Regions from separate parts of the Butyricicoccus sp. AM32-19 genome, predicted to be linked through region 3. Evidence: predicted binding sites of a transcription regulator. Region 3 holds the regulator's gene; each other region holds the start of a gene.

Region 1 (9,955 bases), on a different contig from region 3:
CGGTGCTGATGGGAATTCTTGCCGTATCCATGCTGGTTAAGCTGTGGATGGGCGCATTCAACATCAATATCGGCCGCAGAATCGATTCTCCGGTGCTGATGGCGGCCGGTCAGGACAGCCGCAATGATGTTGTTACTACGGCTGTTGTTGTACTCGGCATGGTAGCCAGTCGGTTTACTACGCTGCCGGTGGACGGATATGTGGGTGTTGCCGTTGCCGCGTTCATCCTCTGGTCGGGCATCGGCATTGCGAAGGATACGGTTGCGCCGCTGCTCGGCGAAGCCGCCGATCCGGTGGTTGCCCGCAATATCCGGCGGATTGTAATGGAATCTGACTATATTGTCGGCGTACACGATATGATCATCCACAACTACGGCGCAGGACGCTCGATTGCGTCGCTGCATGCCGAAGTGCCGAGCGACTCGGACTTTGTGGCTGTGCACGAGGAAATCGACGAGGCTGAAAAACGTGTCTGGCAGCAGACCGGTGTGTATCTGGTCATTCACATGGATCCGATCGATATCAATAATGCGTATGTCAACGCGCTGCGTGAGCAGACCGACGGCGTGCTCCGTCAGATCGACGGACAGCTTACCATGCACGACTTCCGCGTAGTGGACGGCAAACGCCAGATCAACCTGATTTTCGACGTTGTTGTGCCGTTTTCCTATGATGAGGATGCCAAACGCGACCTGCTGATGAAGATCTATGACAGCCTGAAAGCGATTGACTCGCGCTATAATCCGGTTGTAACGCTCGATCATCAGATGTGATAAGAAAATAATAGGCAGAAAAAGGAGGTGCTTTCGCATCTCCTTTTTCTGCTAAAAATAGCATAGAAAAACGGTAGGGAACAAAATAATCCGCGGAAACGGCAAGTTATCATTGCAATACCCCGGAAATTTGCTATAATGGAGATAGCGTTTTTACGCTTTATCAGATAACATTATTGTTTGGGGGAATTTAAGTGAGCTTTTTCTCGGGCCTGCTTTCCGCACTTCCCGGTGCAGTGGCGCAGGGTTTGATCTGGGGACTGATGGCGATCGGCGTATTCATCACCTTTAAGGTGCTCGATCTGGCCGACCTGACCGTCGATGGTACGATGGCGACCGGCGGTGCGGTGTGCATCGTTATGATGACGCACGGCGCGAATGTATGGGTGGCAATGCTGTGCGCTTTCCTTGCCGGCATGCTGGCCGGACTTATTACCGGTATTCTGCATACCTGTATGGGTATTCCGGCGATTCTGGCCGGTATTTTGACACAGCTGGCGCTGTTCTCCATTAACCTGCGCATTATGGACAAAAAAGCAAATGTAGCGATCAATCCGGACAACTACAAGCTGCTTGTATCGCTGCGCAACGTCAAGAAGCTGACTATCGAAAATCCGATTTTCGTTGCGGCTGTCTTTACGATTGTGGTTATCGCGCTGCTGTACTGGTTCTTCGGTACGGCGCTCGGCTGCTCCATCCGTGCGACCGGCGCAAACCCGAACATGAGCCGTGCACAGGGCATCAATGTTGATTTTGTCAAGGTGCTCGGCCTGATGCTGTCCAACGGTCTGGTTGCGCTGGCAAGTGCGCTGTACTGCCAGTATCAGGGCTTCGCGGATGTCAACGCCGGCCGTGGCGCTATCGTTATCGGCCTTGCCGCTGTCATCATCGGTGAGGTGCTGTTCAGCCGTATTTTCCGCAACTTTGCGCTGCGTCTGCTCGGCGTATCGCTCGGTGCGGTTGTGTACTATCTGGTTATTCAGGTGGTCCTCAATCTCGGCCTGAACACCAACGACCTGAAGCTGATCTCGGCTTTCGTCGTTGCAATCTTCCTTGCTGTTCCGTACTGGAAGGGCAAGTATTTCCGCGGTGCAGCCAAGAGTGCCGCAAAGACTGATGCGAAGGAGGCCAAGTAACATGCTGCAGCTCAAAGGGATTTACAAGACCTTCAACGCGGGCACGGTAAACGAAAAGCGTGCCATTGACAACCTGAACCTGACCCTTGAGGACGGCGATTTTGTCACCATCATCGGCGGCAACGGCGCCGGCAAGTCCACCACGCTGAACCTGATCGCAGGCGTGTATCCGGTGGATGCGGGCATGATTCATCTGAACGGCTACGACCTGACCAATCTGCCCGAGCATAAGCGCGCGCGTTTCCTCGGCCGCGTATTTCAGGACCCGATGATGGGTACTGCCGCTACCATGGGTATCGAGGAGAATCTGGCGCTGGCATACCGCCGCGGTCAGAAGCGCGGCCTCGGCTCCGGTATCACGAACGAGGAACGCGAGCTGTATCGCGAAAAGCTGGCAACGCTCGGTCTGGGACTGGAGAACCGCATGACCAGTAAGGTCGGTCTGCTGTCCGGCGGTCAGCGTCAGGCACTGACCCTGCTGATGGCCACCCTGCGCAAGCCGGATCTGCTGCTGCTCGACGAGCATACCGCAGCGCTCGATCCGAAAACCGCAGATAAGGTGCTGCAGATCACCGAAGAGATCGTTGCACGCGACAATCTCACCACATTGATGGTAACGCATAACATGAAGAACGCCATCCAGTACGGCAACCGTCTGATTATGATGGATGCCGGTCGCGTTGTCGTTGATATCCGCGGTGAGGAGAAGAAGAACCTTACCGTCCGCGACCTGCTCGAGAAGTTCAACATCGAGAGCGACCGTATGCTGCTCAGCGAATAAGGCGAATAGAAAGACCCCGAAACATGGTTTCGGGGTCTTTTTATGTTCATTTTTCATTTTCCAATCTCAATTCTCCATTGATTTGCCAACCGAGCGGCGTTCGCTGGAACAAAGCATTGTGCAGCCCTGTCAGTGCCTGCCATGTGGCTCGATCGGTAATGCCGGTCTCGGGCAGCTGAAAAATTTTCTGTGCATGTCTGACAGCGGACTGTGTATCCGCATCGTACTCGCCGGTGAGCGGCACGGCGGCAATCCGGTTATAATGCGGCGCACTTTCGCACAGCATGAGCTGGAGCACATACACCGTGGGACTTTTCGCGCCCGGTTTCAGCACGGCATTGCTCTCAGGCGGGAAGAATGCCGTCTGCATGGGAAGTGCATCGGCGGCGATAAGCGCGGCATATGTAGCGTAGATGGCGTTCCATGTGCGCTGGTCGGCGGTGCCCGTCACCGGAAGGCAGTTCTGCTGCTGATAATCGCGCACGGCAGCGGCAGTCTTTGCATCCCAGATGCCGTCCGGCACGAGCGGTGCAGCGCTACCCTCAGACTGCTGGATGCGTCGCAGAAAGGTCTGCAAATCGAAAATATGGCTGCGTTTTTGTGCATCGGTGTACAATCACGTTGCCTCCTCTCCAACGGGATAGCCGGGATACTGTCCTCTGGCACTCTGGCTGCCGGCCAGCACGGTTTCGGCAAGATCGGCCATGCCCTCCCATGTCAGCGGACCGATAGCGCCCGTGGTGGGCAGACCGAGCAGCGACTGGATGACTGACACCGAGGACTCGGTCGCGTCTCCGAAAATGCCGTCTACCGTGACAGCGGGCACCTCGGCATAGCCGCGCGCGATGATGTTGATGAGCTGCTGCGCCTTCCGCACGGCTTCGCCGCGCATCCCCTTGACAAGAAAGGTCTCCGGCAGGCCGATAAATTCCTCGAGCCACTCCTGCTCAGGCTGGGCGAGCAGCACGGACTGGTAGGTGGAAAGCAGGGCATACCACGTCTCTCGATCCACCACACCGGTGATAGGCAGGCCGACAAGCCGCTGATACGCAGCCACGGCTTCGCGGGTCTGCGGACCGAAAATACCGTCGATCTGTTCCGCCTGCCAACGCGGCAGCGCATCGTAAAATTCGCCGACAATGGCAAGAAAATACTGCAAAAGCTGTACGCCCGGGCCGCTCATGCCCTCGGTCAGCCGCTCGGGGTACTGGCGGGAAATCTCACTGAGGGTCAGTCCCTCGCTGTTGAGCTCGCTCAGGCGCTTGACATTATTATAAATGAACGCGATGCGGTACCATGTTGCCGGGCCGACAAGGCCGTCCTCGGTGAGGTTGAATTGCCGCTGGAACGCCCGCACGGCGCGTTCGGTATCTGCGTTGAACACGCCGTCTGTGGGATAGATTTTCGGAATGTTCGGGAAATTGGTCGAAATGCGGTTAAGGCGCGTTTGAATCGTGCGGACATCCTCGGAAAAATCGCCAAGCCGCAGCGTTACACCGGGAAATGACCCGCCGAGATTGGGCGAGAGCGGTGCACCGGTGACGAAATTGATGTCGCTGCCGTAAAACGACTGCAAGATCTGCTCGGCGGAAAGTCCCTGTTCGGCAAGCGGCACGGTGCCCCACTGGCTCAGGCCGCCCGGACAGGTGACGGTTGTGCCGTTGCAGTACTGCGCGAACAGCGGCTCGACCGAGTCGCCGCGGGTGAGGTAAGTGCCGATCATATCATCTACAATGGTGGAAATATTCTCGAAAATATCCCGTCCGGGCACAAAGGACTGGTCATACCGCGTGGAATTGGTGATGTCAAAATCGTAGCCTTGCGCGCGGTACCATTCGGTGAATACACGGTTGAGCACATAGGACATTTGTGCGTACACGTTGGCGCGGATGGCCTGCTCGGGCCAGGTCGGATAAATCTCGGACGAGGCCACATTCTTGATGTAGTCCGCAAACGGCACGGTGACATTCTGCGCATTCGAGGACGGCGCACCGAGGTGCACCGTGATGGTTTCCGGTATGGAAACATAGGGTTCGGGCAAAGCAATCCCTCCTTTTACGGATTCTCCGGCAGAGCCGGATCGAGGGCCTGCGGCGCATCGGTGGCAGTCAGGTCGGTCTGCGCGAAGCTCTGGTTTTCCTTGAGCGGTGTAAGTGCCACGGGCAGCATGGTCGGCACGCCGGAGAACATGGCGATGTGCAGCGCGGTCAGCGGTGTGTAGCCCTCGGCGGAGATTTCGACCGTGTAGACCGCAAACGGCGGACCGCTGCCCGGACTCAGCGAGTTGCTACGCGGCGGCGTTGTCAGTATCATGGACGGCGTCATGCCGCCGGAGTCGGTCGTGACCGAGTAAAGCAGCGTGCGCATGCCGGTATCATCCGGCGCGGTGGAGACGGAAACGATGGCGTTTTCAAGCGGCAGTGCGCCTAACGCGGTCGTGACGAGTACACGCAGTTCGGCGGTGCCGTCGGTCAGTTCAGCCATGAAAAAACCTCCTTGTCAGCAGGTGAAAAAACAGATATACTAAAGGTAACAGCCGCAAAGGCGGCAAAATCTCGAAAGGCGGGGACAGTATGCAGGATTACAAAACAATGATCTCCATGTGTGCAGAGCAGGAGGAGAAGTTTCAGTTTGAGCATTTTTCGCGCGAGGATGCGCTGAAAATCGGCCTCAAGCTGCATGAAAACGCAAAGGAGCAGCCGGTTGCGGTTGAGATTACGGTGAACGGTCTGGTCGTGTTCCGTTACTTCGCAGAAGGCGCAAAGCCGGACAGCGAGCTGTGGCTCGCGCGCAAGCGCAACGCGGTTGACCTGATGGAAACGTCCTCGCTGCGGTTTTTCGCAGAGCTGGAGGACGCGGGTGAGACCTTCGCGGACCGCAAGCTCGACCCGAACGAGTACGCCGCAGGCGGCGGTTTCCCGATCCGGCTGCGCGGCACCGGCGTGATCGGTTCCATCTGCGTTTCCGGTTATCCGGATCATGTGGATGATCATCAGCTTATCATTAACACACTGGCGGAGTATTTCGCATAATTGAGCATTTTAAATGGAGAATGGAAGATGAACGTATCGTTTTTCATTCTCCATTATTTTTATACTATTTTGACATGATAATGCCGAAACCACCGGTCAAGCTGGATGATATACGCGAAAATCTGCGGGGTGCGCATCAGCTGTCCGAACCACGGTTCGGTGAGGCTTTCCGGCCGCTGCATGAGTTTTTGTACGGCATTCCGGTCGAACAGGGAAGCGGTGACCGAGGTGTTATCCTCGAAAATACGGCGGACATAGTCCGCGCACAAGCGGGTATAAACCGGATGAAAGGTTTTCGGATACGGACTTTTCTTGCGGTAAACGATCTCTTTGGGCAGTTCATCGGCGAATGCGCGGCGCACGATGCCCTTCTCACGTCCCTCGAGCGATTTGAAGCCCCACGGCATATTATAGGCATATTCGACAATGCGGTGGTCGCAGAAGGGCACGCGAACCTCAAGACCGGAGTACATGCTCATGCGGTCCTTGCGGTCGAGCAGGGTCGCCATGAACCAGTCAAGATTGAGCACGAACATTTCACGCATCCGGGCTGCTTTTTTGTCATCGGACGGCAGTCTGGGTGCGCGGGCGCAGGTGTCGCGGTAGTGCTGGCGCACAAATTCCTCGCCGTTTCTAACGGCATCCGGTGTGAGCAGACCCAGCCGCAGACCGACCGACCGTGACCACGGAAACGTATCTTCAAACAGAATTTCCTCACGGTGGTACCACGGATAGCCGCCGAATAACTCGTCGGCGCACTCGCCGGACAGGCAAACGGTGGTTCCACCGCGCTTGACGGCAGCACAGAACAGCAGCAGGGAGGAGTCCACATCGGCCATGCCGGGCAGCGCACGCGCATCCGTCGCGGGGAGCAGGGCCGCGCACAGTGCCTCCGGTTCGAGCACAACGCGATGATGGTGCGTACCGAGAAAATCCACCATTTGATCAATATACGAATCGTCACTATTAGGCTGAAATATACTCTTTGTAAAATATTTATCGTTGTCCCGATAATCCACCGACCAGGTATGCAGCGTTTCGCCGCGGGCCGCGTAATCTTTCGCCGCCAGCATGGACAGGATGGACGAATCCAGTCCGCCGGACAGGAAACACGCCAGCGGCACATCGCTGACCAGCTGACGGCGGGCGGCATCGCAGATGAGCGTGTGCGTGCGCTCGACGGTAGTCGGCAGGTCGTCCTCATGCTCGTGCGCCTCGAGCTTCCAGTAGGTGTGATCGGTGAAGGCCTCCGGCGTAAGAACCGCAAAATGCCCGGGCACAAGTGAGGAAATCTGCCGAAAAACACCGGATTCCGGCGGGCGCGCAGGCCCGAGCAGCAGCAGCGTGCGCAGACCATCCTCGTCGAGCGCAGGCTCGATCTCCGGATGGCACAGCACGGTGTCAATGGTCGAACCAAAGGTCAGACCGTTGCGAATGGGAGCGAAAAACAGCGGTTTCACGCCTAGCCGGTCGCGGCAGAGCGTCAGTCGGCGTTCGCGTTTCTCCCAGATGGCAAAGGCGAAAATGCCGTTCAGCCGCGCAAATGCGTCGGTTTTCCACTCGAGATAGGCGTGCAGCAGCACTTCGGTGTCCGAATGTCCGACAAACTCGTGCCCGCGTGACATAAGTTCTCTACGCAATTCCGGTGTGTTATATAACTCTCCGTTATATATAAGGATAGTATTCCTGTCGGGAGAGCACATTGGCTGCTTGCCGCCCTCCGGATCAATGACGATCAGCCGCCGATGGATAAGCGCTGTGTCCTCGTCAAAATAGGTGCCTTCGGCATCCGGCCCGCGCGGCGTAAGCGTTCGCTTCATTCCGTGAAGGATCGGTCCGCCGCGGCGTGCGTCGCGTTCATAATCGACAAAACCGCCGATACCACACATAGGCGATTCCTCCTCTGATTGATGGTTTCCTTCTGTTATATGTATTAAATGTGAAAAATATGAAGTAAAATAGTAATTCTTCTAAAAAATATAAGCGGCGACAGAACAGGATGAGGGTTGCGTGCAATGTGCGTTCGTTCCTGCCGACATTTGGCAGAAACGCACAAAAAATGGAGTGCGGATTTTATCAGTAAAAAGAATGTTAAATCCTTGACAAATGGTTTCCGAACGATATAATAGAGATAGACATGCTCCAAACAAGGACCTCGCTGGGCGCGGCGCTGCGGCCAATGACCGTGTGCGCTGTGTTTTTGTGCGTGTCCGCTATTATTTATTTTTGGGAGGTTTATGGCATGGATTTTAGGCTTACAAAAGAAGAAGCACTGTTCCAGAAGATGTGCCGCGAGTTCGCTCTGAACGAAGTAGAGCCGATCGCAGCTGAGATCGATGCGGAAGAGCGCTATCCGGAGGAAACCGTTCAGAAGCTGATGAAGTACGGCCTGATGGGCATTCAGTTCCCGAAGGAAGTCGGCGGCTCCGGCGGTAACTATATCTGCTATTCTATCGCTATCGAAGAGATGAGCCGCGTATGCGGTACCACCGGCGGCATTATGTCCGCTCACGGCACCCTGGGTGCTTGGCCGATTTACGCTTTCGGCACCCCGGAGCAGAAGGAAAAGTGGCTGCGCCCGCTGATCGAGCCGAAGGAAGGCGCCAAGATCGGTGCATTCGGCCTGACCGAGCCGAACGCAGGTACTGACTCCGCTGCACAGCAGACCATGGCTGTTAAGCAGGAGGACGGCTCCTACATCATGAACGGCTCCAAGGTGTTCATCACCGGCGGCGGCCGTGCAGATACCTACGTTGTATTTGCTATGACCGACAAGTCTAAGGGCAACAAGGGCATTTCTGCGTTCATCGTTGACAAGGACGACCCGGGCTTCTCTATCGGCAAGATCGAGCACAAGATGGGCATCCGTGGTTCTCAGACCGCTGAGCTGATTTTTGAGGACGTTCATCTGCCGGCAGACCGTCTGCTGGGCAAGGAGAACGGCGGCTTCAAGATCGCTATGATGACCCTGGACGGCGGCCGTATCGGTATCGCTTCTCAGGCACTGGGTATCGCGCAGGGCGCTCTGGATAAGGCTATCCAGTACATGAAGGAGCGCGTACAGTTCGGCAAGACCCTTGATAAGTTCCAGGGCCTGCAGTGGATGGTAGCTGACATGGCAACCCAGATCGACGCTGCTCGTCTGCTGGTTCGCCGTGCTGCATTCAACCACGATGTTGGCCTGCCGTTCACCAAGGAAGCTGCTATGGCTAAGCTGTACGCTTCTGAGGTTGCAATGGACGTTACCACCAAGTGCGTACAGATCTACGGCGGCTACGGTTACATCCGTGAGTACCCGATGGAGCGCATGATGCGTGACGCTAAGATCACCGAGATCTACGAGGGCACTTCTCAGGTTCAGAGAATGGTCATCGCTGGTCAGGTTCTGCGCTAAGAAAAGGAGGAAAACTGAACTATGAAGGCAATTGTTTGTGTAAAGCAGGTTCCGGATACCTCCGGTAAGGTTGCTGTTAATCCCGATGGCACCCTGAATCGTGCATCCATGCAGACCATCACCAACCCGGACGACCTGAACGCTGTAGAGGCTGCTCTGAAGCTGAAGGACGCTACCGGCTGCAAGGTCGTTGTTATCACCATGGGTCCTCCCCCGGCAGAGGGCATGCTGCGTGAGCTGATCGCTCGTGGCGCTGATGAAGGCGTTCTGGTTTCCGCTCGTGAGTTCGGCGGTTCCGATACCTTTGCTACTTCCCAGATCCTGGCTGCTGCTGTTAAGAAGGTTGGCTTGGAGAAGGACGACATCGTATTCTGCGGCCGTCAGGCTATCGACGGTGATACCGCTCAGGTTGGCTCTCAGATCGCTGAGAAGCTGGACATCCCGCAGGTTTCCTATGTTGCCGGCATCGAGAAGGATGGCGACAAGGTTGTTGTTAAGCGTATGCTCGAGGACGGCCACATGACCATCGAGACCCAGACCCCGTGCCTGCTGACCTGCATCAAGGAGCTGAACGAGCCCCGTTACATGTCCCTCGGCGGCATCATGGACTGCTACTCCGCTCCGGTTTCCGTATATGACTACAACACCCTGAAGGACGATCCGCTGATCGATCCGACCACCATTGGTCTGAAGGGTTCTCCCACCAATATCTTCAAGTCTTTCACTCCCCCGCAGAAGGGTCAGGGCAAGATGCTCGAGGGCGCTGACAAGGCTACCTGTGAGACTCTGGCGGCTGAACTGCTGAAGAAGCATATTATCTGATTGAAAGGAGAACAGAA
Region 2 (9,955 bases), on a different contig from region 3:
CTGTTCAACGGTATTCTGACCCTGCTGTTCGGCTGGATCGAAAAGAAAATGGATTACTTTAAATAAGGAGGAGCCGTTATGCCTATTCTGGAGGTACAGCACCTTTATAAGAACTTCGGCTCTACCAAGGTGCTTAAAGACATCAGTTTTACATTGGAGCGCGGCAAGGCGCTTGCCATCATCGGCTCGTCCGGCTCGGGCAAGACCACGCTGCTGCGCTGCCTGAATTTTCTCGAAACCCCGAATGAGGGTAAGATCATCGTAAACGGCGAGACACTGCTCGACGCTGCCGACCATGCCGCCAAGAGCGATGCGCAGATTCGCAAGAACCGTCTGCACTTCGGCATGGTGTTCCAGTCGTTCAATCTGTTCCCGCAGTACACCGCACTCGAGAACGTCATGCTCGCTCCCCTGCTGCAGGCCAAGGAACGCCCGGACTACAAGCAGAAAAAACGCGAGATTCACGAGCAGATCGAGCACCGCGCCATCGAGCTGCTCGAGATGATGAGCCTCGAGGGCCGCATGAGCCACTATCCGCACCAGCTGTCCGGCGGGCAGCAGCAGCGCGTTGCCATTGCGCGTGCGCTCGCGCTCAAGCCGGATATCCTGTGCTTCGACGAGCCGACCTCGGCGCTCGACCCCGAGCTGACCGGCGAAGTGCTGCGCGTTATCCGCTCACTGGCGGACCAGCACACCACCATGATCATCGTCACCCACGAGATGGCGTTTGCCCGCGATGTGGCCGATCATGTCGTATTCATGGACGGCGGCACTATCGTTGAAGAGGGCACGCCGACAGAGGTATTTGAAAATACGCATAACGAGCGAACCCGCGCATTTTTGAGCCGTTTTTCGCAAAACAGCTAAAGAACGGAAATTTATACAAAAACTTTTCGGTACTTTTCACCATTACCCCATTTACAAATCACAATAAATACGTTAAAATAGTCCCGTAATAAGATTGCGGGACTTTTTATTGTCTTTTTGTACAGGTTTAGTTGGTCAATTTTTGATGAAATTATTGTTTGTTTGTGTTGAAGTTTTGGCGCAAATTTGCTACAATAAGAACACAGGAAAAAACCACCCTGTAAAATCATGTAATAAAAAGCCGCACGGCCTTTTATAAAATTTTTGATTGGAGATGTTTCTACTATGGCTATGGATGCTTTCAGCGCCTCCCTGATGAAGGACAAGAGAGAGATCGTCATTGCCCCGACTATTTACAAGTTTGACACCTTTGGTGCTTTCGCTGAGGAGTTCAAGCTGGGCGAGCGCGACGTCGTTCTGACCAACGAATTCATCTACAAGCCCTTCATGGAAGAGCTTGGCCTCAAGAGCAAGTTCGTATTCCAGGAGAAGTTCGGTGCAGGCGAGCCTTCCGAGGCTATGATCGAGACCATGTACGAGGCTATTCCGTACGATTCCTACGACCGCGTAATCGCAGTAGGCGGCGGTGCTATCATGGACCTTTGCAAGCTGCTCGGCTGCAAGCGCCCGACCTCCGTACATGAGCTGTACTTCAAGCGTGAGCCTGTTGTACATGAGAAGGAAGTTATCGCTATCCCGACCACCTGCGGTACCGGTTCTGAGGTTACCAACATTTCTGTTGCTATCGTTAAGGACGAGAAGGACGGCAAGCTGACCGGCGGCGATACCAAGCTCGGCCTGGTTTCCGACGACATCATCCCGAACAAGGTTTGCCTGGTTCCGGATCTGCTTAAGACCCTGCCGTACAAGCCGTTCGCAGCATCCGCTATCGATGCTCTGATCCACGCTACCGAGTCTTTCCTGTCCCCGCACCGCAAGACCGTTACCTCCGAGATGTTCTCCGTTAAGGCTATGGAGATGATCCTCGAGGGCTTCCGCCGCATCGCTCTGGAAGGCCCGGACGCTCGTATGGATTACCTCGGCGAGTTCGTTCATGCTTCCCTGTTCGCAGGCATCGCATTCCTGAAGGCTGGCTGTGCAACCGTACACGGCATGTCCTTCCCGCTCGGCGGCACCTACCATGTTCCGCACGGCGAGTCCAACTACGCTCTGTTCGGCAAGATCCTCGAGATGTACGACGAGTACGAGCCGGCTGGCGAGCTGGGCAAGTTCAAGGAAATCGTTGCTCGCTGCCTGGGCTGCACCAAGGACGACGCTCTGCGCACCCTGAATGTAACCCTGGAGAAGGTTCTGCACCTGAAGCCGCTGCATGAGTACGGCTTCAAGGAAGAGGACGTTAAGGCATTTGCACTGTCTGTTGATGCAAACCAGCAGCGTCTGATCACCAACTCTTACCGTCCGTGGAGCATCGAGCTCAGCGAGCGCGTATACAAAGAGTGCTTCTAATTTCCGTATGTAACGCCTGAATAGGGCGGGGAGTCCCGTCTCCCCGCCCTGTTTTCTTTATTCATGTTATGTGCACCAAATTGTAATGAGAAAGGATACTTGATCACTTATGATGACCAAAGACCAGTACATTGAATCCTTGCGCAAGCTGAACCTCAACCTGTATATGTTCGGCAAGAAGGTAGAGAACCCGGTTGACGACCCGGTTATCCGTCCTTCCCTGAACTCCTTCGCCGCTACCTACGAGCTGGCTGAGGACCCGCAGTATCAGGATCTGATGACTGCTACCTCCCACATCTCCGGCAAGAAGATCAACCGCTTCACCCACATGCATCAGTCCACCGACGACCTGATCAAGAAGGTTAAGATGCAGCGTCTGCTCGGTCAGAAGACTGCAGCCTGCTTCCAGCGCTGCGTAGGCATGGACGCTATGAACGCTGTATTCTCCTCCACCTACGAGATCGACGAGGCTTGCGGCACCAAGTACCATGAGAACTTCCTCAAGTTCCTGACCCGCGTGCAGGATGAGGATCTCGCAGTTGACGGCGCTATGACCGACGTTAAGGGCGACCGTTCCCTCGCTCCGTCCAAGCAGGCTGATCCGGATCTGTTCCTGCACGTTGTAGAGCGCACCGCTGACGGCGTATACGTTACCGGCGCTAAGGCTCACCAGACCGGCTTCGTAAACTCTCACGAGGTTCTGGTAATGCCGACCATCTCCATGCGTGAGGGCGACGAGGACTACGCGATCTCCTTCGCAGTTCCGACCGATTCCAAGGGCATCACCCTGATCTACGGCCGTCAGTCCTGCGACACCCGCAAGATGGAAGAGTACAACGACATCGACGTTGGCAACAAGGTATACGGCGGCCACGAAGTTCTCGTTATCTTCGACCGCGTATTCGTTCCGAACGACCGCATCTTCCTCAATGGCGAAGTTAAGTTTGCCGGCATGATCGTAGAGCGCTTCGCAGGCTATCACCGTCAGTCTTACGGCGGCTGCAAGGTCGGCGTAGGCGACGTTCTGATCGGCGCTACCGCTCTGGCTGGCGATATGGCTGGCTCCTCCAAGGCTTCCCACGTTAAGGACAAGCTGATCGAGATGACCCACCTGAACGAGACCCTGTACTGCTGCGGTATCGCTTGCTCCTCTCAGGGCACCAAGACCAAGGCAGGCAACTATCTGATCGACCTGCTGCTGGCTAACGTCTGCAAGCAGAACGTTACCCGCTTCCCGTACGAGATCGCTCGTCTGGCACAGGATCTGGCAGGCGGCCTGATGGTAACCCAGCCGTCCGAGGCTGATTACCGCAACCCGGAGCTCAAGCCGTACATCGAGAAGTACCTCAAGGGCGTTGCTTCCGTTCCGACTGAGGACCGTATGCGTCTGCTGCGCCTGATCGAGAACATGACCATGGGTACTGCAGCTGTCGGCTATCTGCCGGAGTCCATGCACGGTGCAGGCTCGCCGCAGGCTCAGCGCATCATGATTGCCCGTCAGTCCAACCTTGAAATGAAGAAGGAACTGGCAAAGAAGATTGCTCGCATCAAGTAATCTCTGAGCAAACTATAGGCACTCATGGAGCACCCGTGAGTGCCTGTGTTTGTGTTATTACCCATTGTTTCCCTATGGTAACATTCGGAAATGCTACATAGAAAGGGGTTGTGCGCCTTGCTTCGCTGCACAGTAAAATTCTGCGGCGGCTGCAATCCGCGCTATGAGCGCGGCGATGCCTACAAGGCGATTTGCGCTGCCCTTCTGGATACCGCCTCATTCTCCTATCCGGAGGACGGTGTTCCATATGACGTACTGCTGATCCTGCGCGGCTGCACCGGCTGCCCGTATCTCTATGAGGAGATCGAGGCCGCGCACCGTGTTGTTGTTGCCGCAGCGGATGAGATTCCGCAGGCGATAGATAGAATCAGGTCTTTCACGTCGCAGGCGTGACCACTGTAAAACCGGTCGCACTATTATCAGGAGGATTGATAAACATGAAGAAAGTAAGCATCATCACCGCGGAGGAAGCTGCTCTGAAGGTTCAGGACGGCGATACCATTGCTACCGGCGGTTTCGTATCCTGTGCTTGCCCGGAGACCCTGTCCAAGGCTCTCGAGAAGCGTTTTCTTGAGACCGGCCACCCGCAGAACCTGACCCTGTTCTTTGCAGCCGGTCAGGGCCACCGCGATGGCACCGGCGGTGACCATTACGGCCATGAAGGCATGGTTAAGCGCGTTATCGGCGGCCACTGGGACCGTGCTCCGAAGCTCGGCGAGCTGGCTCTGAACAATAAGATCGAGGCTTACAACCTGCCGCAGGGCGTTATCTCGCACATGTACCGCGATATCGCTGCGCACAACATCGGCACCATCACCCACGTTGGCCTGAAGACCTTCGCTGACCCGCGCAACGGCGGCGGCAAGCTGAACGACGTTACCAAGGAAGATCTGGTAAAGATCGTTAACATCGAGGGTCAGGAGCGCCTGCTGTACAAGGGCTTCCCGATCAACGTTGTATTCCTGCGTGCTTCCTACTGCGATGAGTACGGCAACTGCACCGTACATCGTGAGATCGGTCCTCTGGACGTAACTGCTATGGCTCAGGCGTGCAAGAACTCCGGCGGCAAGGTAATCGTTCAGGTTGAGAAGATCGTTCAGGGCGGTTCTCTGGACCCGAAGCTGGTTGCTATCCCGGGCATCTATGTTGACTCTGTTGTAGTCGGCACCGATGAGGAGAACATGCAGTGCCTCGGCATGCCGTACGACGGCGCGCTGACCGGCGAGTTCCGCATCCCGGTTGATGCTATCCCGCCGATCCCGATGGACGCTAAGAAGATCATCGCCCGCCGCGCTGCTATGGAGCTGCCGCAGGACGCTATCGTAAACCTCGGCACCGGCGCACCGGAGAAGATCGCTAACGTAGCTGCTGAAGAAGGCATCTCCGACAAGATGACCCTGACCGTTGAGGCAGGCTCCATCGCAGGTGTACCGTACGGCGGCACCCAGTTCGGCGCTGCTGCCAACGCACAGTGCATCATCCCGCACAATGTTCAGTTCGACTTCTATCAGGGCGGCGGTCTTGACGTTGCATTCCTCGGTCTGGCCGAGACTGCTCCGAACGGCGACCTGAACGTATCCAAGTTCGGCACCCGTCTGGCAGGTGCAGGCGGCTTCATCGATATCACCCAGAACGCCAAGAAGGTTGTTTACTGCGGCACCTTCACTGCAAAGGGCCTCAAGACTGAGTGCAAGGACGGCAAGCTCGTTATCACCCAGGAAGGCGCTAAGAAGAAGTTCGTTAAGCAGGTTGAGCACATCACCTTCTCCGGCGATTACGCTAACGAGGTACATCAGCCGGTTCTGTACATCACCGAGCGCTGCGTATTCGAGCTGCGTCCGGAAGGCGTTACCCTGACCGAGATCGCTCCGGGCATCGACCTGCAGACCCAGATCCTCGACCAGATGGACTTCGTTCCGAAGATGGCTGACGAGATCAAGACCATGGACGCTCGTATCTTCCGTGACGAGCTGATGGGTCTGGCTAACGACTAATCAATTCTATTTGTGCAGATTACGCAAACGGGAACTGGACTTTTCATATAATTTTACAGAATCGACCAATTCCCCTTGCATTCTGCAGAATAGTTTGATAAAATATTAACGAACTCAAAAATCGAGTTTCCATCACCATGCGGCGGCATAGTTTTTTCGCCGCATCAGTAGAAAAGGAGAAACAGCTAAATGAACGTTTACATCTGTTCCGCTGCCCGTACCGCAATCGGCACTTACGGCGGCACCCTCCGCGATGTACACTCCTCCGAGCTTGGCACCGCTGCTGCAAAGGCAGCTATCGAGCGTGCAGGCGTTGACAAGGAAGCAATCGACGAGGTTCTGTTCGGTCAGGTACTGCAGGGCGGCGTAGGCCAGAACGTAGCACGTCAGGTTTGCCTGAAGTCCGGTCTGCCGATCACCACCCCGGCTATGACCCTGAACAAGGTTTGCGCTTCCTCCATGCGTGCCATCTCCCTCGGCACCCAGATCATCCGTTCCGGCGAGAACAAGATGATGCTGGTAGGCGGCTGCGAGTCTATGTCTGGTGCTCCGTACATCTCCCGCGATACCCGTTGGGGTGCTCGCATGGGCGACAAGAAGCTGGTCGACATGATGGTATACGACGGCGTATTTGATGTATTCAACCAGTACCACATGGGCATCACTGCAGAAAACGTAGCTGAAAAGTACGGCATCACCCGCGAGATGCAGGACGAGATCGCTCTCGCTTCCCAGCAGAAGGCAGCTGCTGCCATCGCTAACGGCCGCTTCAAGGACGAGATCGTTCCGATCGAGGTTAAGAAGAAGAAGGAAACCGTTATCTTTGATACCGACGAGCATGTAAAGCCGAACACCACTCTGGAGATCCTCGGCAAGCTGCGCCCGGCATTCAAGAAGGACGGCGGCACCGTAACCGCAGGCAACGCTTCCGGCATCAATGATGCAGGCGCTGCAATGATCATCGCTTCCGAGGAGTTCGTTAAGGCAAACGGCCTCAAGCCGCTGGCTAAGGTTCGTGCCTGGGGCTCTGTAGGCTGCGATCCGTCCATCATGGGCGTAGGTCCGATCGAGTCCACCCGTCAGGCTCTGTCCCGCGCAGGTCTGACCGTTGCTGACCTCGACCTGATCGAGTCCAACGAGGCATTTGCTGCACAGGCTGCTGCTGTTAACCGTGAGCTTGGCTTTGATATGGACAAGGTTAACGTAAACGGCGGCGCAATCGCTCTGGGTCACCCGATCGGTGCAGCCGGCTGCCGCATCACCACCACCCTGATCTACGAAATGATCAAGCGCGACCTGACCATCGGTCTGGCTACCATGTGCATCGGCGGCGGTATGGGCGAAGCTATCATCGTTGAGCGCGACGAGCTCTGCAAGTAAATTATAGGGGGTACCCAGTACCCCCTATATACCAAAATCAGTTCCGTAGAAACTGATTTTGGATACCCGAACGACGCCGCCCACGGCGGTTGGGTCGGGGTGTAAAAACCCACGCGCATGTCGCGGGTTTTTACGAACAGAAGCTCGCTTCTGTTCTATTTTGACTGCAAACATCCTTTGGATGTTTGGTAATCTCCGAACGGAGATTGCTTTTGAGCGTTTTACGCTCATAGCACATATTCTGAAAGGAAGTCTTAAAAATGACTGACGTAGTAATCGAAAAAAAGGGTCATGTTGCGATTGTTAAGATCGAGCACATGAAGGCTATGAACGCTCTGTCCACCGACATGTACGCACAGCTGGAAGAGGCATTCGACGAGCTGGCTAAGGATCTGGACAACGTTTATGCAGTAGTTCTGACCGGTTCTTCCACCGTTAACAAGAAGGGCAAGACCGTTAACTCCTTCGTTGCAGGCGCTGACATCTCCGAGATGGCTACCAAGACCTGTGCAGAGGGCAAGCTGTTCGGCAACGAGTCCAACCGCGTTTGCTGGAAGATCGAGAACTTCAAGCGTCCGGTTATCGCTGCCATCAACGGCTTCTGCCTCGGCGGCGGCTGCGAGCTGGCTATGTCCTGCGACATCCGTCTCGCTTCCGAGAACGCTTCCTTCGGTCAGCCTGAAGTTGGTCTGGGCATCACCCCGGGCTGCGGCGGCACCCAGCGTCTGGCTCGCTTCGTAGGCGCAGGCAAGGCTAAGGAAATGCTGTACACCGCTCGCGCTAACTACACCGCTCAGGACGCTCTGGACATGGGCCTGGTTAACTACGTATATCCGCTGGAGAACCTGCTCGACGAGGCTGTAAAGCTGGCTGAGGAGATCGCTGCTCAGGCTCCGATCGCTGTTTCTCTGGTTAAGGAAGCTGTAAACGTTGGCATGCAGACCGACCTGAACTCCGCTCTGAAGTTCGAGGGCAACTGCTTCGCACAGTGCTTCGCTACCGAGGATCAGAAGTACGGCATGGCTTACTTCCTGGACAAGAACCGCGACAAGCCGGCTAAGGAATTCAAGAATAAGTAAGCATTGAGACAGTCGGACCGCACAATTCAAAACCAGATTGTGCGGTTTTGACTAATCAATATTCGCAATACCTGTTCATCCATCCGCAAAGAGTGAGAGAGAGGTTAATTTAGCATGAAAGTTTGTGTATTCGGCGCTGGCAACATGGGCGCACGCATCACTGAGGTATTTCTGAACGCAGGTCATGACGTTACCATGATCGACATCAAGCCGGAGTTCACCGAGCGCGGCAAGACCGTTATCACACACGATTACGATTTTCTCGTAAGCAAGGGCAAGATGACCGCAGAGCGCAAGGACGAGCTGCTCGCTTCCCTCAAGACCTCGGTTGACCGCAAGGACGCTGCCGATGCTGACTTCATCATGGAAGTTATTCTGGAGCGCATGGATCTGAAGAAGGACCTGCTGGAGGATCTGGACAAGATCTGCCCCGCTCACACCATCTTCGCTTCCAACACTTCCGGTCTGTCCATCACCGAGATGGCTGCCTGCATCCCGCACCGTTCGGACAAGTTCATCGGCTGCCACTTCTTCAACCCGGCTCAGATCATGAAGCTGGTTGAGGTTACCCGCGCGATCCAGACTTCGGACGAAACCTTCCAGACCGCATTTGACCTGATGGCATCCCTGGGCAAGACCCCGGTTGCCGTTAAGGAAGGTCCTGGTTTCGTTGTAAACCGCATCCTGATCCCGATGATGAACGAGGCAATGGGTATCGTTGCTGACGGCATCGCTTCCCCTGCTGATGTCGACGTTGCCATGCAGCTTGGCGCAGGCATGAAGTCCGGCCCGCTGCACACCGCTGACCTTGTTGGCCACGATGTAAACCTCGCAATCATGGAGACGCTGTACCGCGAGACCGGCGACCCGAAGTACCGTCCGCATCCGCTGATGCGTCAGATGGTTCGTGCCGGCTGGCTGGGCGTTAAGACCGGCAAGGGCTTCTTCGACTATGATGGTCCTTTCGGCAAGGAGATCGTAAAGAAGTAATCGCTTTGCAATATGAAAAGCATCTGTGCTTCGGCATAGATGCTTTTTATTTTCTCAGCCTGTATTTTTCGCATATTGCACAAAGAATACAAGTAATGTTTATTTAATTCGCTAATTTTTGACATAAGCTATGGTAATTTTTTAACATACACGATATAATATTAATTGTATGGGAAATATATTCTAACCAATGCTGCAGAGACGGTAAATGCTGCCAGATCACCGCACAATGCCGCAAATACAGCATATCTGGTTCGGTTTAAACCAAGGTGCCCGCTGTACACGCTGATCGTGTACAGGCTGGTTTCCGAGGCTCCCAGCATCACTGCGGCCACGCGTCCGGCATAGCTGTCCGGTCCGCAGCGTCGTATAATTTCACTGCCCATCGCCAGTCCTCCTCCTCCGCTGATCGGCTTCAGCAGGGTCAGGGCTGTGCATTCTTTCGGTATGCCCAGTATACGCAGTGCGGGCGCGAGCACGCTTGCCGCAATATCAACGGCACCTGAGGCGCGCAGCATGAACACGACTGTCAGCATCCCGACCATAACAGGCAGTATCTGCACCGCGGTTTTCAAACCGACGGCTGCACCGCGCAGAAAAGTTGGAAATACGTCCACGCCTTT
Region 3 (9,955 bases):
TCAGCAGACCGACCGCATGGAAGATACCGGTCAGACGGGTCTGCGCACCCGAGCGAACTGCTACCGAGGTACGCGCCAGAGCGGCAGTTGCCGGAATGCCGCCGAACATCGGCAGCACCATGTTGCCGACGCCCTGTGCGAACAGCTCCTGATCGTTGTTGAGCTTGACGCCGGTCGCGCGGCCGGCAGACGCACCGCACAGCAGGCTTTCGAGCATGTTCAGCACCGCGATGGAGAATGCCGGCGCCAGCAGAGCAGGAACCGTGTTCCAGTCAATCTGTGCCGGAGACAGACGATCCGGCAGCATGAGCGTTTTCGGAATCTCGCCGACGGTTGCGATATCGAGCTTCAGAATCATCGTTGCCGCAGTTGCGATGATAATGCCGATGAGCGAAGCCGGTACGACCGCGTTCCACTTTTTCGGGAAGAACACCATCAGCAGAACGACAAAAAGCGCGATCAGCGTGGTAGCAATATCCGGATGAAAGCCGAGATCCTTATACGAGATGATCTTCGCAATCGCACTGGCCCCTTCCGAGTGCGTGCCGAAGAAGTTGTCGATCTGACCCATCGCGATAATGACCGCAATACCCGAGGTAAAACCGGTGATAACCGGCGCGGGTACGAAGGCGGTCAGGTTGCCGAGGTGCAGCACCGCCGCAAGGATGAGCAGCGCACCGGCGAGAAAGGTTGCCACGAACATGCCCTGCATGCCGTAGGTCGCGATCAGCGAGCCGAGAATGGCTGCCATAGCACCGGTCGGACCGGAAATCTGATAATAGCCGCCGGTCAGCGCCGAAATGATAAGACCGGCAACAATCGCCGTAACCAGGCCGCAGGCCGCTGTTGCACCGGCCGATACACCGAACGCCAGTGCCAGAGGCAGCGCCACTGCCGCAACGGTCAGACCAGCCATCAGGTCCTTGGCCAGCTTTTGCCCGTTGTAGCCCTTGAATTCCTGCTGAAGCTGCCGCAAAAATGCAGTTCCCATGATGTTTTCATTCCCCTTTTTGTGATTCTCCCGTACACAGCAAAAAAGCAGGGCGGCCAACGGAAAACGTCAGCACCCTGCTTTGTGGTGTACAGGCGTATAGCAACAGTATATCATATGGAAAACGATACAGCAAATAAAAATGGCGGAAAATAGAAAATTGTGCAAATTGTTGAACATTCTGCGCGGTTATCACGCAAATTTAACCATGCGGAAATTTGACGGGAGGACAGGCGTTGCAAAATTCCGCCAAACAGCATATAATCTAAGGCATGAGCATGGAAGCATGAAAGGAAATGAAAAGCTATGCATGACGATCTGACCGCACAGGACATTGAAATGATGCAGAAGGAGCTGGACCACCGCAAGCTGGAGCTGATGCCCGAGCTGATCGAGGAGGTCAAGCGCACACGTGCGTTCGGTGACCTGAGTGAAAATTTTGAATACAAAGCCGCCAAGCAGGCGCAGAACCGCAACCGCAGCCGCATCCGCTATCTGGAGCGCATGATTAAATCCGCGCATGTGATTGAGGATAAGGCGGGCGCGGATGAGGTCGGTCTGTTCGATAAGGTGGAGCTGCTGTTTGAGGACGATGATGACACGGATACCATTCAGGTGGTAACGACCGTGCGGTGTGATCCGCTGAACGGCAGAATCAGCTGCAAGGCACCGCTTGGCAAGGCGGTGCTCGGCAAAAAGGTCGGTGACCGGGTGGATGTCACCACCGAAGAGGGCGACAGCTATACTGTTGTGATCAAGTCCATCACCAAGGAGAAGGATGATGGGTCGGGACCTATTTTGTAATTGAAAATGGAGAATGGAAAATGAATGTGCGCACCGAAGGCGCGGATTAAGGCAATACCGCATAATGGAACAAGAGCGGTTTGCGAATAAATTCTGCGTACTGCTGAGGCGCGGTTTCTTGCAATACTTGCCGTATTGCAAGAAATCGCGGCAGCGCGGACAGAGCTGCGCAAGGATAGCGCTCATTCTCAATTATAGCACGCGAATGCAATAAAAAACTGCTGCACATCAACCGTGCGGCAGTTTTTTCATGTACTCACAGCCCAAACAGGAGCAGGGCGGCGGTGAGCAGAAACTGTTCCCAATCCACCACGCCGTCATCGTCCATCAGCAGGAACCACACGATGAGCAGGGCGATCATAGTATCCATGTCCAGCCGGACACCCTGCAGACGCGCATTCAGCGTGCGTCCGAGACCGGAAAAGGTGCTGCTCTGCGGCGGTTCGTTTGTTTCCGGTGCGGTCTGCTCTGCGGCGGCAAGATAGCGGTTATACATGGGTCAGCACCTCCTATAAGGCTCGCGGCGCGGTATCGTCTGCAGAGAGGTTCACCTGTCCGAGTGCCGCGCGCGCCATCCGAGCCATGCTGACCAGACGGAGGGCACGGTCGAACTGGCCGGAGACCTCCTCGGCAACGAACGGCTTGAGCGCACCGAGCAGTGCGCGTTTTTCCGGTTTTACGGCATTCTGCCCGCTCTGCGCGATCGCGCCGATGACCGGAAGCGCCTTCTGCATCATTTCGGAGGCCGGATCGTAGGTGCTCTGCGGCTCTGCCTGTGCGGACGGCTGACCGCCGAGCAGGTCGGACACGGTTTTCATCGCGTTCTGCAGTGACTCCGGGTCGCTCAGCAGCGAGGAAAGCATATCGTTTTCCATCCAAACGCCTCCTTATTTGCCGAAAATGTGCCGAAGCTGTGCGGCCAGCCGCGCACCCTCGGGTGTCTGCATGAGTTTTTGCGCTGCCTGTGCTGCGCTGCGCATGTCACCTCTTTGCGCGGCTTTTGCGGCCTGTTCCAGCTCAGCGGCATGCTGTGCGGACAGCTGCTCGACCGCACGTCTGCCGTCTGCAGTGCCGAGCGCACCGGAAAGCCGTTCGAGCGCCGCGTCTCCACCGGCCTGTGCCGCAAGTCTGCGGAGCAGTTCGTTCTGATTCATTCGCGTCCCGTCCTCTCTCATAAGAAGTTGTTTCATGACAGTATATGCCGCCGGGAGGAGAAGTGTGTGCACAGGGAAATAAATTGTGGCTGATCGCAAGAAAATTACTTTACATCGCGGGATACTCGGTGTAAAATACAGCTATATGTGCGGCGCAGAGAGAGGGAACAACATGAAAGTGCTGATATTTGCAGATTCCCACGGCTATAACATGGCAATGGCCTTTGCGGTAGACAGGGAAGAACCGGATGCGGTCATTCACTTAGGCGATCACGCCGAGGATGCTCGCGAGATCGAGCGCGTGTTCCCGGCCATGCCGATCTACCGCGTGCGGGGCAACAACGATTTTGACCCCGATGTGCCGCTGAATGCGGTTGTGACACCGGGCGGCGTGCGGATTTATATCACGCACGGCCACCGTGAGCGTGTCGGCATGCTGTCGAGCGGCATTGTGCCGCAGCGGGCTTACGAGGAGCACTGCGCGCTTGCTTTTTTCGGGCATACGCACCGCATGATGCTCGAGCGGGAGAACGGCGTGTGGGTATGCAATCCGGGCAGCATCAGTCTGCCGCGCGGCGGCCCGGCCAGCTACGCTCGGCTGACTGTCGAGAACGGACGGGCTGCGCTGCTCGAGCTGGTCGATGAGGACGGCAGTCTGCTGCGAAAAGAGCGTCTGTAAGAGAAATAGAAAATTAGGAGAACATTATGCTTTTAGCAATCGACGTAGGCAACACCAACATGGTGTTCGGTTTATATGACGGAGACAAGCTGCGCGGCTCGTTCCGCATTTCCACCAATTCTGAGCGCACCTCGGATGAGCTGGGCATGCTGATCGCGCAGTATTACCACTTCCACGAGATCAGCTGCGCGGAAACGACGGCGGTCGTGATCGCGTCGGTCGTGCCGCCGGTGATGTATACGCTGATCAATGCCATCCGCAAGTATCTGTATGTGCAGCCGGTCATCGCGGGCCGCGATGCGGATATCGGCATTGAAAACTGCTATGCCAACCCGCGCGAGGTCGGCGCGGACCGACTGGTCAACGCGGTTTCTGCGGTTCGCAAGTATGGCAAGCCGCTCATCATTGTGGATATCGGCACGGCGACTACCTTTGACGCCATCGACGAGAACGGCGCGTATCAGGGCGGCGCGATTTTCCCGGGTCTGAAGGTGGCGATGGAGGCGCTGTTCCTCAAGGCGTCCAAGCTGCCGCGCGTGGACATTGAGCGGCCGGAGAATGCCATCGGCAAGACCACTGTGCAGTCCATGCAGTCCGGTGCGGTGCGCGGCTATGTCGGCGCGCTGACCGGCATCATCACGGATATCCAGAAGGAACTGGGCGGCAAGGCAAGAGTAGTCGCTACCGGCGGCATGGGCCGCATGATGGCGGAATACTGCGACCTTATCGACGATGTGGACCCGAACCTGACGCTCGAGGGTCTGCGTCTCATCTACGAGAACAACCGCGAAGCGTTTGAAAACCGCAAGCTGGATATGACCAGCAGCGTCATCGAAGTGACCGAGGAAGGTACATGGCAGGAGAACAAGTGAGTTGAACTGCTGCGAAACCGCTTTTTCGACAAATACAAGTGACTTTCTGCCGAAAACAGTAATTCTGCTGAAAAAACGCAGAAAAAGGCTTGAACTTTTTCAAATCACTGCGGTGAAAAGTGCTTTGCAAAACCGATAGAATGTTGTAAAATAGAAGTGGTTTCGTGTATGCGAACACCACTTCTATTTTTGTTTTTTGGGGCACGGTGCGAGCTGCACCGTGGAGAAGGCTGTGGAAGCCGCAACCACCCATTCTGACGAGAATGGGGCGCGAAAGCGAAAGACTTTCGCGTCGGGACATAAAGGAGCGAAGGAAACACACATGGGTATGACAATCGCGCAGAAGATTTTGAAAGCGCACTTGGTAGACGGCGAAATGGTACTGGGTCAGGAGATCGGTCTGAAGATCGACCAGACGCTGACGCAGGATGCCACCGGCACGATGGCTTATCTCCAGTTTGAGGCGATGGGCGTCGATCAGGTCAAGACCGAGCGCTCGGTCGCTTACATTGACCACAATACCCTGCAGTCCGGCTTCGAGAATGCGGACGACCACAAATATATCGGTTCTGTCGCTAAGAAGCACGGTATCTACTATTCGAAGGCAGGCAACGGCATCTGCCATCAGGTACATCTGGAGCGCTTCGGCGCACCGGGCAAGACCCTGATCGGTTCGGACAGCCATACGCCGACCGGCGGCGGCATCGGCATGCTGGCGTTCGGTGCCGGCGGTCTGGACGTTGCAGTCGCAATGGGCGGCGGCGCGTACTACATCCCGATGCCGAAGATGGTCCGCGTCAACCTGACCGGCAAGCTGTCTCCGTGGGTATCTGCGAAGGACGTTATTCTGGACGTACTGCGCCAGATGACCGTCAAGGGCGGCGTCGGCAAGATCGTAGAGTACGCAGGCGAGGGCGTAAAGACCCTGTCCGTACCGGAGCGCGCCACCATCACCAATATGGGCGCTGAGCTGGGTGCTACCACCTCGATCTTCCCGTCCGACGAGGCAACCAAGAAGTTCCTCGAAGCACAGGGCCGCGGCGACGTATGGGTACCGCTGTCCTCCGACCCGGACGCAGAGTATGACGAGGAGTACACCGTAGACCTGTCCGCACTCGAGCCGCTGGCAGCTATGCCGCATATGCCGGATAACGTCAAGAAGGTATCCGAGATTGGCGAGATCAAGGTAAACCAGTGCTGCATCGGTTCGTGCACCAACTCCTCCTACCACGACATGATGAAGGTCGCTTCCATCCTCAAGGGCAAGACCGTAAGCCCGGAGGTTTCGCTGACCATCAGCCCCGGTTCCAAGCAGGTATTCAATATGCTGGCGCAGAACGGTGCTCTGGCGGATATCATTTCGGCCGGTGCGCGTATCCTTGAATGCGCCTGCGGTCCCTGCATCGGCATGGGCCAGTCGCCGGAGTCCGGCGGCGTATCGCTGCGTACCTTCAACCGCAACTTTGAGGGCCGTTCCGGCACCCAGGATGCACAGATCTTCCTCGTATCTCCGGAGGTTGCAGCAGCGTCTGCACTGACCGGTGTGCTGACCGATCCGCGCACCCTCGGTGAGATGCCGGAGATCGAAATGCCCGAGCATTTCACCATCAATGACAACATGATCGTAAAGCCGGCCGAGAATCCGGCTGAGGTTGAGGTCGTTCGCGGCCCGAACATCAAGCCGTTCCCGCTGGGCAAGGCACTCGAGGCATCCTACACCGGCAAGGTCGTTCTCAAGACCGAGGACAACATCACCACCGACCACATCCTGCCGGCCGGCGCAAAGCTGCTGCCGTACCGCTCGAACGTGCCGTACTACTCCAACTACTGCTTTATCAACGTCGATCCGGAGTTCCCGTCCCGCTGCAAGGAGCAGGGCGGCGGCGTAATTGTCGGCGGCGCAAACTACGGTCAGGGCTCGTCCCGTGAGCATGCAGCGCTCGTTCCGCTGTATCTGGGCGTAAAGGCCGTACTGTGCAAGTCCTTCGCACGAATTCACAAGGCAAATCTGGTCAACTCCGGTATCATCCCGCTGACCTTTGCCGATCCGGCGGATTACGATGCAATCAATCTGCTGGATGAAATCTCTCTGCCGAACGTGCTCGAGGAAGTAAAGAACGGCGAGCAGGTCACCGTTGTTTGCGGCGGCAAGACCTTCAAGGCCGACTGTGAGGTTTCCGAGCGCCAGCGTCACGCACTGCTTGCAGGCGGTACGCTGCTGTACGCACGTCAGCAGAGCAAGTAAGTCAAGACGTTATGCCGGCCGGAGAGCCAAGCGGGTTCTCTGGTCGGACTTGACAGGCATATTTTCTTTTGTTAAAATAATATCAATGGTGTAGGAGGACAAAACCATGTCTATCGACCAGTCTGTTCTGGATAAATTTGAGGCAGTTGTAGAGAGCCAGCGCAAGCGTATCATGGATATGAAGGAGCAGGACGATTTTATTGATTACTCCAAGCTGGACAAGCTGATCATCGGCGTGTGCGGCGGCGACGGCATCGGCCCGATGATCACCGGCATGGCCCAGCATGCGCTGGAGGTTCTGCTGGCAGACAAGGTAAAGGCCGGCAAGGTGGAGTTCCGCGTGATCGACGGTCTGACCATCGAGCGCCGTGCTGAACTCGGCTGCGCAATCCCGCCCGACGTTATGGAAGAGCTGAAGAAGTGCCACGTTATCCTGAAGGGCCCCACCACGACCCCGCGCAAGGGCGATCCGTGGCCGAACGTAGAGTCCGCAAACGTTGCAATGCGCAAGGGTCTCGACTTGTTTGCCAACGTGCGCCCGGTAAAGGTGCCGGAGCTGGGTATCGACTGGACGTTCTACCGCGAGAACACCGAGGGCGGCTACGCTGTCGGCTCTCAGGGCGTACAGATTGATGACGATCTGTTCATCGACTTTACCGTAGCTACCTCGCAGGGCTGCGAGCGTATCGCTCGTCTGGCCTTCGACTATGCGCGCAAGACCGGCAAGAACCGCGTTTCCTGCGTCACCAAGGCGAATATTATCAAAACCACCGACGGCAAGTTCCTCGATACCTGCCAGAAGGTAGCCAAGGAGTATCCGGAAGTACAGTTTGACGACTGGTACATCGACATCATGACCGCAAAGCTGCTCGATGACAAGCGCCGCCGCGACTTCAAGGTCGTTGTTCTGCCGAACCTGTACGGCGACATCATCACCGACGAGGCTGCTGAGATTCAGGGCGGTGTCGGCACGGCAGGCTCTGCCAATATCGGCAAGCGCTATGCGATGTTCGAGGCAATTCATGGCTCTGCGCCGCGTATGGTACAGGAAGGCCGCGCAAAGTACGCGGATCCGTCCTCCGTACTGCGTGCAGCTGTTATGCTGCTTGAGCACATCGGTGAAATCGAACTGGCGAAGAAGCTCGACCGCGCACTTGATATCTGCATGGTAGAGGAGCGCAAGGTTGTTGTTACCGGTCGTGATACCGGTGCAACTGCACAGGAATTTACCGATTATGTGCTGGATACCATCGCTAAGTTGTAATTTACACGAGAAATAGAATTTGAGAGAGGGAGAGGGTCTGTGGAACACAAGCAAGAGGTTTCCAAAGCGGTAATTCAGCGATTGCCTCGCTATTATCGGAATATTTGTGAGCTGAAGGCTGAAGGGGAGCAGCGTATCTCCTCCAAAGCACTGGCAGAGCGCATGGGACTGACCGCTTCGCAGATTCGTCAGGACTTTAACTGCTTCGGCGGCTTTGGTCAGCAGGGCTACGGCTATAATATCGACAAACTGCAGGAGGAGCTGGGTGCGATCATGGGTCTGCGGACCGGCCGCACGGCGATTCTGCTGGGTGCCGGCAACCTCGGTCGTGCACTGCTTAATAACTTTAACTTTTCTGCCAGCGGCTTTGAACTGCTGTGTGCGTTTGACGCAAATCCGCAGCTCATCGGTCAGCGCTTTGGCGGCCATGAGGTACGCAGCGCGGATACGCTTGCGGAGTTTATTGAGCGCAACAAGCCGGATGTGGCGGTGCTCACCATTCCGCGCGGAGATGCCCCGCGTATCGCACACGGTCTGGTAGAGCGCGGTATCCGCGGTCTGTGGAATTTCACCGGCGAGGACCTTCATTTGGAGGGACTGGGCGTTCCGGTCGAAAACGTGCATCTGTCGGACAGCCTGATGACACTGTGCCATCTGGTCGGCGCAGCAGACGAGGGAAGAGAGCAGAACCTGTAAAACGAAAGGGAGTATCTTTTGATACTCCCTTTTTTGTGTGAAAAAAGCCGCTATCCAATGGATGAGCGGCTTTGGTATTACATTTTGTCCAGATAATACGGTGTTGTCTGGTACACATAGTAGTTGACCCAGTTGGTGTAAAACAGGTTGGCATGTGCCTTCCAGGTCACCAGTACGTCCTCGTTGGGATCATCGTTGCGGAAGTAATGGCGCGGCACCTCCGGGTTCATGCCTTTGGCCAGATCACGCTCATACTCCTTTTTGAGCGTGTCGGCGTCGTACTCGCCGTGACCCAGCACAAAGATCTGACGGCCGTTCATTGCCTCTACGATGTGCACACCGGCTTCGTGCGACTCCGCGAGAATGGTCAGACGATCATTTTTGCGGATGTCGGCGGCACGCACCTCGGTGTGGCGCGAGTGCGGTGCGCAGAAGATATCATCGAAGCCGCGCAGCAGCGGCTCCTTCGGCAGCAGAACATGGTGCTTGAAAATACCGGACATTTTCTCGGGCAGCATGTACTTCAGAATACCGTAGTGATAATACAGACCGGCCTGCGCACCCCAGCAGATGTGCAGCGTGGAATGAACGTGCGTTTTAGTCCAGTCCATGATCTCGGTCAGTTCCTTCCAGTATTCGACTTCCTCAAACGGCATGGTCTCTACCGGCGCACCGGTGATGATAAAACCGTCATATTTCTGGTCGCGGATATCGTCGAACGTCTTGTAGAAGGTGAGAAGATGATCCTCCGGCGTATTTTTGGAATGGTACGTTTCGGTCTGGATCAGATCGACCTCGATCTGGATCGGCGTGTTGGATAAACAGCGCAGGATCTGGGTTTCGGTAATGATTTTCAATGGCATCAGGTTGAGTAAACCGATGCGAAGAGGACGAATGTCCTGTGTCGCGGCACGGTGTTCGGTCATAACGAAAATGTTTTCGCTCTCCAATACGGCGCGTGCCGGCAGACTGTCGGCTATCTTGATAGGCAAGCCGACACCTCCTTTTTCTCTTCACAAATCTTTATATAATATATTCAGTATAGCAGATTTACGGCGGTATCTCAAGGGTTTGCATAAAATGCAGAAAAATGAAAAATAGTTATTGACAAAACAGGGGGAACGATGGTATCCTAAATAAGCTGTTTTCAAACAGCGGTTCAGCGTACCAAAAAGAATTTGAAAAAAAGTTCTTGACAAACGGTGAAAAGTTTGGTATTCTGAATAAGCTGTTTCGACAGCGGTCAAAAT

What was found. Region 3 encodes Rex, which represses fermentation and respiration genes when NADH is low (regulators of the CRP and FNR family bind a similar motif). Its sites were predicted from a motif close to ATTGTTAANNNNTTAACAAT; they were not measured.
Region 1: a site for Rex is predicted at 7,810-7,829, ahead of DW806_RS14495 (acyl-CoA dehydrogenase). Genes of this name have one in related genera too.
Region 2: a site for Rex is predicted at 5,977-5,996, ahead of DW806_RS12805 (acetyl-CoA C-acetyltransferase). Genes of this name have one in related genera too.

The regions. Positions count from the first base shown of each region.
Region 1 covers NZ_QUIX01000026.1:6,496-16,450, forward strand. The annotation lists gene DW806_RS14455 (cation diffusion facilitator family transporter) at 1-773, shown strand, start outside; gene DW806_RS14460 (ABC transporter permease) at 968-1,909, shown strand; gene DW806_RS14465 (ABC transporter ATP-binding protein) at 1,911-2,690, shown strand; gene DW806_RS14470 (peptidoglycan-binding domain-containing protein) at 2,737-3,306, opposite strand; gene DW806_RS14475 (peptidoglycan-binding protein) at 3,307-4,731, opposite strand; gene DW806_RS14480 (carboxypeptidase regulatory-like domain-containing protein) at 4,746-5,174, opposite strand; gene DW806_RS14485 (heme-degrading domain-containing protein) at 5,264-5,722, shown strand; gene asnB (asparagine synthase (glutamine-hydrolyzing)) at 5,782-7,611, opposite strand; gene DW806_RS14495 (acyl-CoA dehydrogenase) at 7,965-9,116, shown strand; gene acrB (acryloyl-CoA reductase electron transfer subunit gamma) at 9,138-9,938, shown strand.
Region 2 covers NZ_QUIX01000018.1:38,667-48,621, forward strand. The annotation lists gene DW806_RS12775 (amino acid ABC transporter permease) at 1-66, shown strand, start outside; gene DW806_RS12780 (amino acid ABC transporter ATP-binding protein) at 79-867, shown strand; gene DW806_RS12785 (4-hydroxybutyrate dehydrogenase) at 1,153-2,334, shown strand; gene DW806_RS12790 (4-hydroxyphenylacetate 3-hydroxylase family protein) at 2,444-3,889, shown strand; gene DW806_RS12795 (hypothetical protein) at 4,007-4,282, shown strand; gene DW806_RS12800 (acyl CoA:acetate/3-ketoacid CoA transferase) at 4,327-5,883, shown strand; gene DW806_RS12805 (acetyl-CoA C-acetyltransferase) at 6,073-7,263, shown strand; gene DW806_RS12810 (enoyl-CoA hydratase-related protein) at 7,524-8,342, shown strand; gene DW806_RS12815 (3-hydroxyacyl-CoA dehydrogenase family protein) at 8,457-9,332, shown strand; gene DW806_RS12820 (nucleoside recognition domain-containing protein) at 9,494-9,955, opposite strand, start outside.
Region 3 covers NZ_QUIX01000008.1:115,971-125,925, forward strand. The annotation lists gene DW806_RS08635 (SulP family inorganic anion transporter) at 1-991, opposite strand, end outside; gene DW806_RS08640 (GreA/GreB family elongation factor) at 1,298-1,795, shown strand; gene DW806_RS08645 (hypothetical protein) at 2,052-2,291, opposite strand; gene DW806_RS08650 (hypothetical protein) at 2,305-2,670, opposite strand; gene DW806_RS08655 (hypothetical protein) at 2,683-2,949, opposite strand; gene DW806_RS08660 (metallophosphoesterase family protein) at 3,122-3,628, shown strand; gene DW806_RS08665 (type III pantothenate kinase) at 3,655-4,500, shown strand; gene DW806_RS08670 (aconitate hydratase) at 4,823-6,745, shown strand; gene DW806_RS08675 (isocitrate/isopropylmalate family dehydrogenase) at 6,852-8,009, shown strand; gene DW806_RS08680 (redox-sensing transcriptional repressor Rex) at 8,049-8,705, shown strand; gene metA (homoserine O-acetyltransferase MetA) at 8,783-9,697, opposite strand; partial or broken gene DW806_RS15545 (hypothetical protein) at 9,719-9,955, opposite strand, start outside.